DNA from 3 places in the Intrasporangium sp. Soil_C_50 genome. Region 1 is predicted to be linked to each of the others. Evidence: predicted binding sites of a transcription regulator. Region 1 holds the regulator's gene; each other region holds the start of a gene.

The links. The regulator HrcA, encoded in region 1, represses chaperone genes, less so after heat shock. The targets are predictions, from matches to a motif close to TTNGCACTCGNNNNNNNCGAGTGCNAA.
Region 2: a site for HrcA is predicted at 1,535-1,561, ahead of groL (chaperonin GroEL). Genes of this name have one in related genera too.
Region 3: a site for HrcA is predicted at 1,838-1,864, ahead of groES (co-chaperone GroES). Genes of this name have one in related genera too.

Annotation. Positions count from the first base shown of each region.
Region 1 is NZ_JBDGKB010000001.1:221,972-225,243, forward strand. It holds gene AC3A5R_RS01095 (16S rRNA (uracil(1498)-N(3))-methyltransferase) at 1-58, opposite strand, end outside; gene dnaJ (molecular chaperone DnaJ) at 99-1,229, opposite strand; gene hrcA (heat-inducible transcriptional repressor HrcA) at 1,322-2,365, opposite strand; gene AC3A5R_RS01110 (DUF3097 domain-containing protein) at 2,570-3,272, shown strand, end outside.
Region 2 is NZ_JBDGKB010000001.1:1,270,440-1,273,711, reverse strand. It holds gene AC3A5R_RS05950 (MBL fold metallo-hydrolase) at 1-303, opposite strand, end outside; gene AC3A5R_RS05945 (hypothetical protein) at 381-911, shown strand; gene AC3A5R_RS05940 (HIT family protein) at 1,009-1,443, shown strand; gene groL (chaperonin GroEL) at 1,717-3,272, shown strand, end outside.
Region 3 is NZ_JBDGKB010000006.1:54,710-57,981, forward strand. It holds gene AC3A5R_RS14470 (SRPBCC domain-containing protein) at 1-386, shown strand, start outside; gene AC3A5R_RS14475 (class I SAM-dependent methyltransferase) at 528-1,790, opposite strand; gene groES (co-chaperone GroES) at 2,016-2,312, shown strand; gene groL (chaperonin GroEL) at 2,438-3,272, shown strand, end outside.

The DNA of each region.
Region 1 (3,272 bases):
AGCCGACGACGGCGCGGGCGACGGCGTCGGGGTCGCCGAGGAAGAGCTGGTGGGTCACGGCGCCATCCTGCCGCAGCGGGACGGCGCCGCGCCGCCGGTCACTTCTCCTTGAACGCGTCGCGGAGCTTGCCGAAGAGGCCCTTGTTCGCCGGGGCGAGCCGCCCCTCGGGGCGCTCCTCGCCGCGCAGCGCGGCGAACTGGCGCAGCAGCTCCTGCTGCTCGTCGGTCAGCTTGGTCGGGGTCTGCACCGTGGCGTGCACGAGCAGGTCGCCGCGTCCGCCGTGGCGCAGGTGCGTGACCCCGAGCCCACGCAGCGTCAGCACGTCGCCGCTCTGCGTGCCCGCCTTGATCTCGAGGTCCTGCATGCCGTCGAAGGTCGACAGCTTGATCGTCGTGCCGAGCGCGGCCGCGGCCATCGGCAGCTCGACGCTCGCGTGGAGGTCGTCGCCGCGTCGGGTGTAGACGTCGTGGTTGACGACGCGGATCTCGACGTAGAGGTCGGCGCGCGGGCCGTTGCCGGGACCGACCTCGCCCTCGCCGGTCAGCTGGATGCGCGTGCCGGTGTCGACGCCGGCCGGCACCTTGAGCGTCAGGCTGCGGCGGGTGCGCACGCGGCCGTCGCCGGAGCAGTCGTGGCACGGGTCGGTGAGCGTCGCGCCGAAGCCCTGGCAGTTGACACAGGGGCGCGAGGTCATGACCTGGCCGAGGAAGCTGCGCTGCACCTGCTGGATCTCTCCGGCGCCCTTGCAGATCGGGCAGGTCTGTCGACCCGTGCCCGGCTCGGCGCCGTCGCCGCCGCAGCGGCCGCAGCCGATCGCGGTGTCGAGGGTCAGCTCCTCCTCGGAGCCGAAGACGGCCTTGGACAGGTCGATGTCGAGACGCACGAGCGCGTCCTGGCCGCGCTGGACCCGAGGCCGCGGGCCGCGGGCACCAGTCGCGCCGGCGCCGAAGAAGGCGTCCATGACGTCGCTGAACGAGAACCCGGCACCAGCACCGAAGCCGGCGCCACCACCACTGGCGAACGGGTCGGACCCGGTGTCGAACTGGCGGCGCTTCTGCGGGTCGGAGAGGACGTCGTAGGCCTGCGAGACCCGCTTGAACTCCTCCTCGGCCTCGGGACCTGGGTTGACGTCGGGGTGCAGCCGGCGCGCGAGCTTGCGGTACGCCTTCTTGATCTCCTCCTGGCTCGCGTCGCGGGAGACTCCGAGGACGGCGTAGTAGTCGTTCAAGCGGGTGTTCCTTCGGTTCCGTGGGTGCGGTCGTCGGGTCGTCGTGCAGTGGTCGGTGCCGGGCCGGTCGGGGCCCCGCGTCCGGGCGTGGGTCAGGTGGCGCGGTTGTCGTCGAGGATCTCGGACACGTAGCGCGCCACGGCCCGCACCGACGCCATGGTCGTCGGGTAGTCCATGCGGGTGGGGCCGAGGACGCCGAGGCTCGCGATGCGCTCGGTGCCCGACCCGTAGCCCATCGACACGAGGGAGGTGGTCTGCAGGCCCGACACGGGGTTCTCCGAGCCGATGCGCACCGAGACCAGCTCGGGGTCGTCGCCCAGCTGGCCGAGGAGGCGCAGCAGCGTGACGTGCTCCTCGAGCGCCTCGAGGATCGGGCCGATGGCGCGGCCGAAGTCGGTGCCGGCCCGGGCGAGGTTGGCCTGGCCGGCGAGGACGACGCGCTCCTCGCGCTCCTCGACGAGCAGGTCGGTGAGCGCCGAGACGATGGCCTCGGTGGCGGCGCGGTCGGCGTCCGGGGCGTCCTCGGCGAGGCGACGCAGCCGGGTGGCCGCGACGGTGAACGGCACCCCCGCCGACACCTCGTTGATGCGCGCTCGCAGGCCGGACACGAAGGCCTCGCCGTCGGTGTCGGCGAGGACGCGCCCGGTTTCGACGACGCGCTGCTCGACGCGTCCGGTGTTGACGATGAGGACGGCCATGGCATGCGTGGCGCCGACCGGCACGAGCTCGACATGGCGGATGGTCGAGCGCGTCAGCGACGGATACTGGACGACCGCCACCTGACGCGTCAGGCCGGCGAGGAGACGCACGGTGCGGTCGACGACGTCGTCGAGGTCGACGGCGCCCTCGAGGAACTGGGTGATGGCACGCCGCTCGCCCGCCCCGAGGGGCTTGACGCCGCTCAGGCGGTCGACGAAGAGGCGGTAGCCGGCGTCGGTGGGCACGCGGCCGGCCGAGGTGTGCGGCGCGTGGATCAGGCCCTCCTCCTCGAGCTGGGCCATGTCGTTGCGCACGGTGGCGGCGCTGACGCCGAGGTGGTGGCGCTCGACGAGCGCCTTGCTGCCGACGGGCTCGGATGTCTGCACGTAGTCCTGGACGATCGCCTGCAGCACCATGAGCCGGCGTTCCTCGCTCATGCGAACCTCCTTGCGTCTCGTCCCGTGCCGTCCCGGGTGCCGTCGTCGACGGGTGCGCCGACCCCAGGACCTTGGCACTCTCGGCGTACGAGTGCCAATTCTACGTCGAGTCGGCGTCCTCGCCGAAACCCGATCCCACGGTATGCCGCCCGGCGCGGCGCGCCGAACGGCGTCAAGGCCCCGGAGCGCCTAGCCTCGGACGCCGTGAGCCCCCTCCCCCCGATCGACCGATACGGCTCCGACGTCCTCGGCGGCGACTGGCGCGCCCCGCGGAACGGACGCTCCACCCCGCTGGCCGCCGAGCCCGACCTCGTCGTCGAGGAGGTGGAGACCGGCTGGGTCGGCGCCGTCGTGCGCGTCGAGAAGGCCGGCGGCATGCACGTCGTGCACCTCGAGGACCGCCACGGCCGCACCAAGGGCTTCCCGCTCGGTCCCGGCTTCCTCGTCGACGGCCGCCCCGTCACGCTGACGCCACCGACCGCCTCCGCAGGTGCAGCCCTGGCGGACGCGCGTCGCGCCGCCTCGCGCACGGCGAGCGGCTCGGTGGCCGTGCAGGGCGCCCGCGCCCGGGTGGCGAGCGGCTCGCGGATCTACGTCGAGGGCCGCCACGACGCCGAGCTCGTCGAGAAGGTGTGGGGCGACGACCTGCGCGTCGAGGGCGTCGTCGTGGAGATGATGGACGGCGTCGACGACCTCGCCGCGATCATCGCGGAGTTCCAGCCGGGCCCGGGCCGCCGGCTCGGCGTGCTCGTCGACCACCTCGTGCCCGGCACGAAGGAGGCCCGGATCGTCGAGCAGGCCCGGTCGCTGCCCGGCATCGCCCGGCACGTCAAGGTGCTCGGCCACCCCTACGTCGACGTGTGGCAGTCGGTCCGCCCGGAGCGCCTCGGCTGGCAGCAGTGGCCCG
Region 2 (3,272 bases), 1.0 Mb from region 1:
GTGGGCGTGGATCGTCGCGGCCTCGAAGGCGATGTTGCCGAAGGTGTGGTCGAAGTGGACGTGGGTGTTGACGACGTGCGACACGACGATGCCGCGCCCGAGCCGGCGCACGTCGTCGAGGACCCGCCGACCCTGCGCGCCGCTCGCGCGGGTGTCGACGACGACGGCACCGTCGCGGCCGAGCACTAGTCCGACGTTGACGTCCCACTCGGGGTAGCGGGCGACGAGGACCCGGTCGCCGACCTCCACGAACCCGGTGGGGCGGGAGGGGCGCCCGGATGTGATCCGCGTCTCGGAGTCCATGCCCGTCACGCTAGCCGTCCCCGGACGGCGTGGTCTCGGGAGGCGCCCCGAGTGCGATTCGTCTAGTTTTGGGGCCCATGTCCTTCGACTCCGGGGCCCGCCCTCCACGCGCCAACCGTCGTCTCGTGCTCCTGCTGTCCGCGCTCGCCGCCATCGTGCTGGCCGGTGTCGGCGGCGTCGCCCTCTTCTCGGGCGACAGCTGGCGCGACGAGGCGATGTCGTCCGGCGTCTTCCCGAGCCTGCCCGGCAGCGAGTTCTCGAGCACGGCGACCGACGAGCCGTGGTGGACCTCCGCGGCCGGGTCGTCCTCGGCCTCGAGCGCCGCCACGTCCGCGCCTGCCGCCACCGCCACCATCGTGCCGGCGACGGCGTCTGCGCCCGCCGGCTCGAGCACCACCGCGGTCCCGACGAGCACCGCGCCCGCGCCGGCCACGACGCAGGCGCCCTCGACGCCGCCGTCGACGGGAACGCCCTCGCCGTCCTCGACGAACGGCCCCAAGCCGAAACCGCACCCCAAGCCGAGCTCGTCGACCCCGCCGGCCCCGCCGTCGCCGACGCCCTCGCCCACCTCGAGCAGGCCCGGCTGCTGGCTGCTCGTCTTCTGCTGACGAGCCGGTCCCGCATCGGGTCGGTGTCGGCTTTGCGTCGGTCCCGCATCAGGGCCGGCGTCGGGCCGGTGTCGGCCGGGCGTGGCAGCCTGAGCCCATGGACTGCGTCTTCTGCTCCATCGTGGCGGGCGACCTGTCGGCCGACGTCGTGCTCGACGAGCCCGACCTGCTCGGCTTCCTCGACCGACGGCCGGTGTTCAAGGGACACGTGCTCCTCGTGCCGCGCCGCCACGTCGACACGCTCCTCGACCTGCCGGCGTCGCTGCACGCGTCCCTGCTCGGCGCCGCGCAGCGGCTCGCCGGCGCCGTCGTCGAGGGCCTCGGGGCCCAGGGCAGCTTCGTGGCCATGAACAACGTCGTCAGCCAGTCGGTGCCGCACCTGCACGTCCACGTCGTGCCACGGACCAAGGGCGACGGTCTGCGCGGCTTCTTCTGGCCCCGCACCACCTACGCCTCGGAGGCCGAGTCGGCCGAGTACGCGGCCCGTCTCGCCGGGGCGCTCGCACCGCCGACCGAGCCCGTCCGCGCCTGACGCGTCGCCGTGCTGGCCGTGTGCTGGCCGTGTGCTGGCCGTGTGCTGGCCGTGTGCGGGGCCTGCGCCGAACGACGGGGCTCCCCTGCTGTTTGCACTCTCCGGGTGAGAGTGCCAATAATGGCGTTAGCACTCTCCCCGTGGGAGTGACAGAACTGGGCCGCACGCCGAGGGGCTCGGTCCCGCAGCGACCTGAGCTGCCGGGTCCTGCCCCGTCCGTCGCGGGCGTCGTGCGGGCCGCCACCATCGATTCGCGTGGGAGGAACCACCCGAATGGCCAAGACCATTGCGTTTGACGAAGAGGCGCGTCGCGGTCTCGAGCGCGGCATGAACATCCTTGCCGACGCCGTCCGCGTCACCCTCGGCCCGAAGGGCCGCAACGTCGTCCTGGAGAAGAAGTGGGGCGCCCCCACGATCACCAACGACGGCGTCTCGATCGCCAAGGAGATCGAGCTCGACGACCCGTACGAGAAGATCGGTGCGGAGCTCGTCAAGGAGGTCGCCAAGAAGACCGACGACGTCGCCGGCGACGGCACGACGACGGCTACCGTCCTCGCGCAGGCCATGGTGAAGGAGGGCCTGCGCAACGTCGCCGCGGGCGCCAACCCGATGGCCCTCAAGCGCGGCATCGAGAAGGCCGTCGAGGCCGTCTCGGCTCGTCTGCTCGAGCAGGCCAAGGAGATCGAGACCAAGGAGCAGATCGCCTCCACCGCCAGCATCTCGGCGGCCGACGAGGAGATCGGCGGTCTCATCGCCGAGGCGATGGACAAGGTCGGCAAGGAAGGCGTCATCACCGTCGAGGACTCCAACACCATGGGCCTCGAGCTGGAGATGACCGAGGGCATGCGGTTCGACAAGGGCTACATCTCGGCCTACTTCGTCACCGACACCGAGCGCATGGAGACCGTCCTCGACGACGCGTACGTCCTTGTCGCGAACAGCAAGATCGGCTCCGTCAAGGACCTTCTGCCCCTCCTCGAGAAGGTCATGCAGTCCGGCAAGCCGCTGCTCATCATCGCCGAGGACATCGAGGGCGAGGCCCTCGCGACTCTCGTGGTCAACAAGATCCGCGGCACCTTCAAGTCCGTCGCCGTCAAGGCCCCGGGCTTCGGCGACCGTCGCAAGGCGATGCTCACCGACATCGCGATCCTCACCGGTGGTCAGGTCATCTCCGAGGAGGTCGGTCTCAAGCTCGAGAACGCCACCCTCGACCTGCTCGGCAAGGCCCGCAAGGTCGTCGTCACCAAGGACGAGACGACCATCGTCGAGGACGCCGAGGACCGCAGCCAGATCGAGGGCCGCATCGCCCAGATCAAGGCCGAGATCGAGAAGTCGGACTCCGACTACGACCGCGAGAAGCTCCAGGAGCGCCTCGCCAAGCTCGCCGGCGGCGTCGCCGTCATCAAGGCGGGCGCGGCCACCGAGGTCGAGCTCAAGGAGCGCAAGCACCGCATCGAGGACGCCGTCCGCAACGCGAAGGCTGCCGTCGAGGAGGGCATCGTCGCCGGCGGTGGCGTGGCCCTCATCCAGGCTGCCAAGGCGCTCGACGAGCTTTCGCTCGAGGGCGACGAGGCGACCGGTGCCAACATCGTGCGTGTCGCGACCGAGGCCCCGCTCAAGCAGATCGCGATCAACGCCGGTCTCGAGGGTGGAGTCGTGGCCGAGAAGGTGCGCGGTCTCGAGGCCGGTCACGGCCTCAACGCCGCGAGCGGTGAGTACGGCGACCTGCTGGCCGCCGGCATCATCGACCCGGTCAAGGTGACGCGCTCTGCCCTGCAGAACGCCGCCTCGATCGCGGCGCTGTTCCTCACCACCGAGGCCGTCATCGC
Region 3 (3,272 bases), on a different contig from region 1:
GGGCGTGCACCGACCCCGACCGGCTCGCCCGGAGGTTCGCCCGGGTCAGCGGGGACCTGCACGAGGGCGGTGACTTCACGATCCACTTCGACGACGCGGACACCCCGCGCTGTCGGGTCGTCTCGTGCGAGGCCCCGACGCGTCTCGTCTGGGAGTGGCCCGTCGGCGAGGTCGCCACCGTCGTCACCGTCGAGGTGGTGCCCGACGCAGACGGTGCCCGTCTGGTGCTGCGCCACGCCCGCCTCGACGCGGCCCGCGTCGCCGGGTACGCAGCGGGGTGGGACACCTACGTGCGGCGACTCGGCGCCGACCTGGCCGGGGAGGAGCTGCCCGACTGGGACGCCACATGGAGTGTCCTGCACGCCCGCTACGCGTCAGGCGCCTGACGCCCCTCGCCCCGCGCGCGGTTCGTCCGCGCTGCGGCTCGTTGCCCGCGTCGGGTCGTCCCCTCGGTGGCAGACCGCTCATGCAGTGACCGGCCCCGCCACGGACGGAATGTACGTGGCCGGAGTCGCACCCGCGGGCCGTCACGCGGGAGTGACGACGAGGGCGACCTGGCTGCCGGCCACCCGGGTGACGACGAGCGTCGCCTCGGAACCGCCCCTGCCGCGTCCGGTCATCTTCAGCTGCCGCCGCAGCCGGTCGGCGTCGAGGGTGACGCCGCGCTTCTTGACGGTGACGCGGTCGAAGCCGTGGTCGCGCAGCCAGCGGGCCAGGTGCTTGGTCGACAGGGGCATCGCCGCGTCGACCCGGAAGCGCCGGGCCCACGGCACGTCGACGGCGCGGTCGGCGCCGACGTAGCCGACGCCGGTGGCGAGCTCGCTCCCGCCGGTCGCGGCCACGAGGGCGCCGGTCAGCCCGGCGCGGATCACCGCGCGGTCGGGCTCGTAGAGCCAGCCGTCCACGTCGGAGACCGACCCGAGCGGCTCGACACCCGCGCCGCCCGACGCGTCGGCCTCGGTCACGACGTGCGTGGCGCTCGCGCTGGCGACCGCCGCGGTGCGCCCGGGCGTCCGGGCCAGCGGGCCCCACCACACGGCGCACTCGAGCACCTCGCCGTGCCACGAGGTCCACTGCGCCTCGGCGCCGGCGGGCAGGGCCCCGTGCGAGAAGCCGGGGGAGAGCTTGGCGCCGGTGGCCGGCACGGTGTCGGCGACGGCGAGCACCTGCTGCCAGGACGGCGAGATGGCATCGAGGGAGAAGACGCGGCGGGTGCGGCCGCGGGCGTCGGCGACGCCGGTGACGCGTCGGGCCGGGTCGAGCCACACCCCGGTGCGCGACGCGTCGGTACCGGCCGCGGCAGCGCCGGGGGAACCGGGCAGCGCGACGTCCTCGGCGCGGCCGTGCTCGACGCGGGCGCCCGGCCAGTGCCGGAGGTTGACCGCGGCGATCCGCGCGGTGGCCTCGTCGGCGTCGACACCGCGGACCCGCAGGTCCAGGCTCGCGAAGGCCATGGCGTCGGCCCCGAGCCCGCAGCCGAGGTCCCACACCTCCTCGACGCCCGCGGCGACGAACCGGTGCGCGTGCCGGGCGGCGACGGCCAGCCGCGTCGACTGCTCGAGGCCGTCGGCGGTGAAGAGCATGCCCGCCGCGAAGTCGCCGAACTTCTCGGTGCCGCGGGTGCGCAGGCGCGACTGGTTGAGCGCCGCGGCCACGAGGTCGGGCTCGTAGCCGGCCTCGCGCAGCTTCGTCTGCAGGTGAAGTGCGGCCGTCTCGTCGTACGGTGGCAGCGACTGGAGCAGGGCCCATCCCTCGCCGGTGGCGAGGCGGTCGACCATCGCGGCGTCCATGGCGTCATCCTGCCAGCAGCTGACCGGCACGACGCGACGGACGATTTCTGGCACTCGACTTGACCGAGTGCTAATGGCAAACCTAGATTTGCCGTGTTGGCACTCTCGGCCTGAAAGTGCCAGCACCCTCCTCGAGGGAGGTCGACCCCCGCGACGGCGACCGGCCTCGAAGAGCCCCACAGTCCGCAAGTCATCTCCGACTGTCCCGAAGGGAAGGTCACCACCGTGTCGGTTTCCATCAAGCCGCTCGAGGACCGCATCGTCGTCAAGTCCCTCGAGGCCGAGCAGACCACTGCGTCCGGCCTCGTCATCCCCGACACCGCCAAGGAGAAGCCCCAGGAGGGCGAGGTCCTCGCCGTCGGCCCGGGCCGCTTCAACGACAACGGCACCGAGCGCGTCCCGCTCGACGTCAAGGTCGGGGACAAGGTCATCTACAGCAAGTACGGCGGCACCGAGGTCAAGTACGGCGGCGAGGAGTACCTCATCCTCTCCGCGCGCGACGTCCTCGCCATCGTCGGCTGACCGACACCCCCCGCACGCAGCTGCGCCGTTGACCGCACCCCGGTGAGCCCCTACCGGGCTCCCGGGGTGCGTCCGGTTCCCGGCCCCCACCACTTCACCGCAACACCCGAGCCAGAAGGATCACCATGGCCAAGATGCTGGAGTTCGACGACTCCGCCCGCAAGTCCCTCGAGCGCGGTGTCGACGCGCTCGCCAACGCCGTCAAGGTGACGCTCGGCCCCAAGGGCCGCAACGTCGTCATCGACAAGAAGTGGGGCGCCCCCACGATCACGAACGACGGTGTGACGATCGCCCGCGAGGTCGAGCTCGAGGACGCGTACGAGAACCTCGGCGCACAGCTCGCCAAGGAGGTCGCGACCAAGACCAACGACGTCGCCGGTGACGGCACGACCACCGCGACCGTGCTGGCCCAGGCCATGGTCAAGGAGGGCCTGCGCAACGTTGCCGCCGGCGCCGCCCCGGCCGCGCTGAAGCGCGGCATGGACAAGGCCGTGACCGCCGTCAACGACGAGCTGCTCAAGCACGCCCGCGACGTCGACGGCAAGGACGAGATCGCCTCCGTCGCCACGCTGTCCGCCCAGGACGCCACCCTCGGTGGCCTCATCGGCGAGGCGTTCGACAAGGTCGGCAAGGACGGCGTCATCACCGTCGAGGAGTCCTCGACGACCGCCACCGAGCTCGAGTTCACCGAGGGCATGCAGTTCGACAAGGGCTACCTCTCGGCGTACTTCGTCACCGACACCGAGCGCATGGAGACCGTCCTCGAGGACGCCTACATCCTCATCAACCAGGGCAAGATCTCCTCGGTCGCCGAGGTCCTGCCGGTCCTGGAGAAGGTCGTCCAGTCGGGCAAGCCGCTGCTCATCATCGCCGAGGACGTCGACGGCGAGGCCCTCTCGACGCTCGTCGTCAACAAGATCCGCGGCACGTTCAACGTCGCCGCCGTCAAGGCTCCCGGCT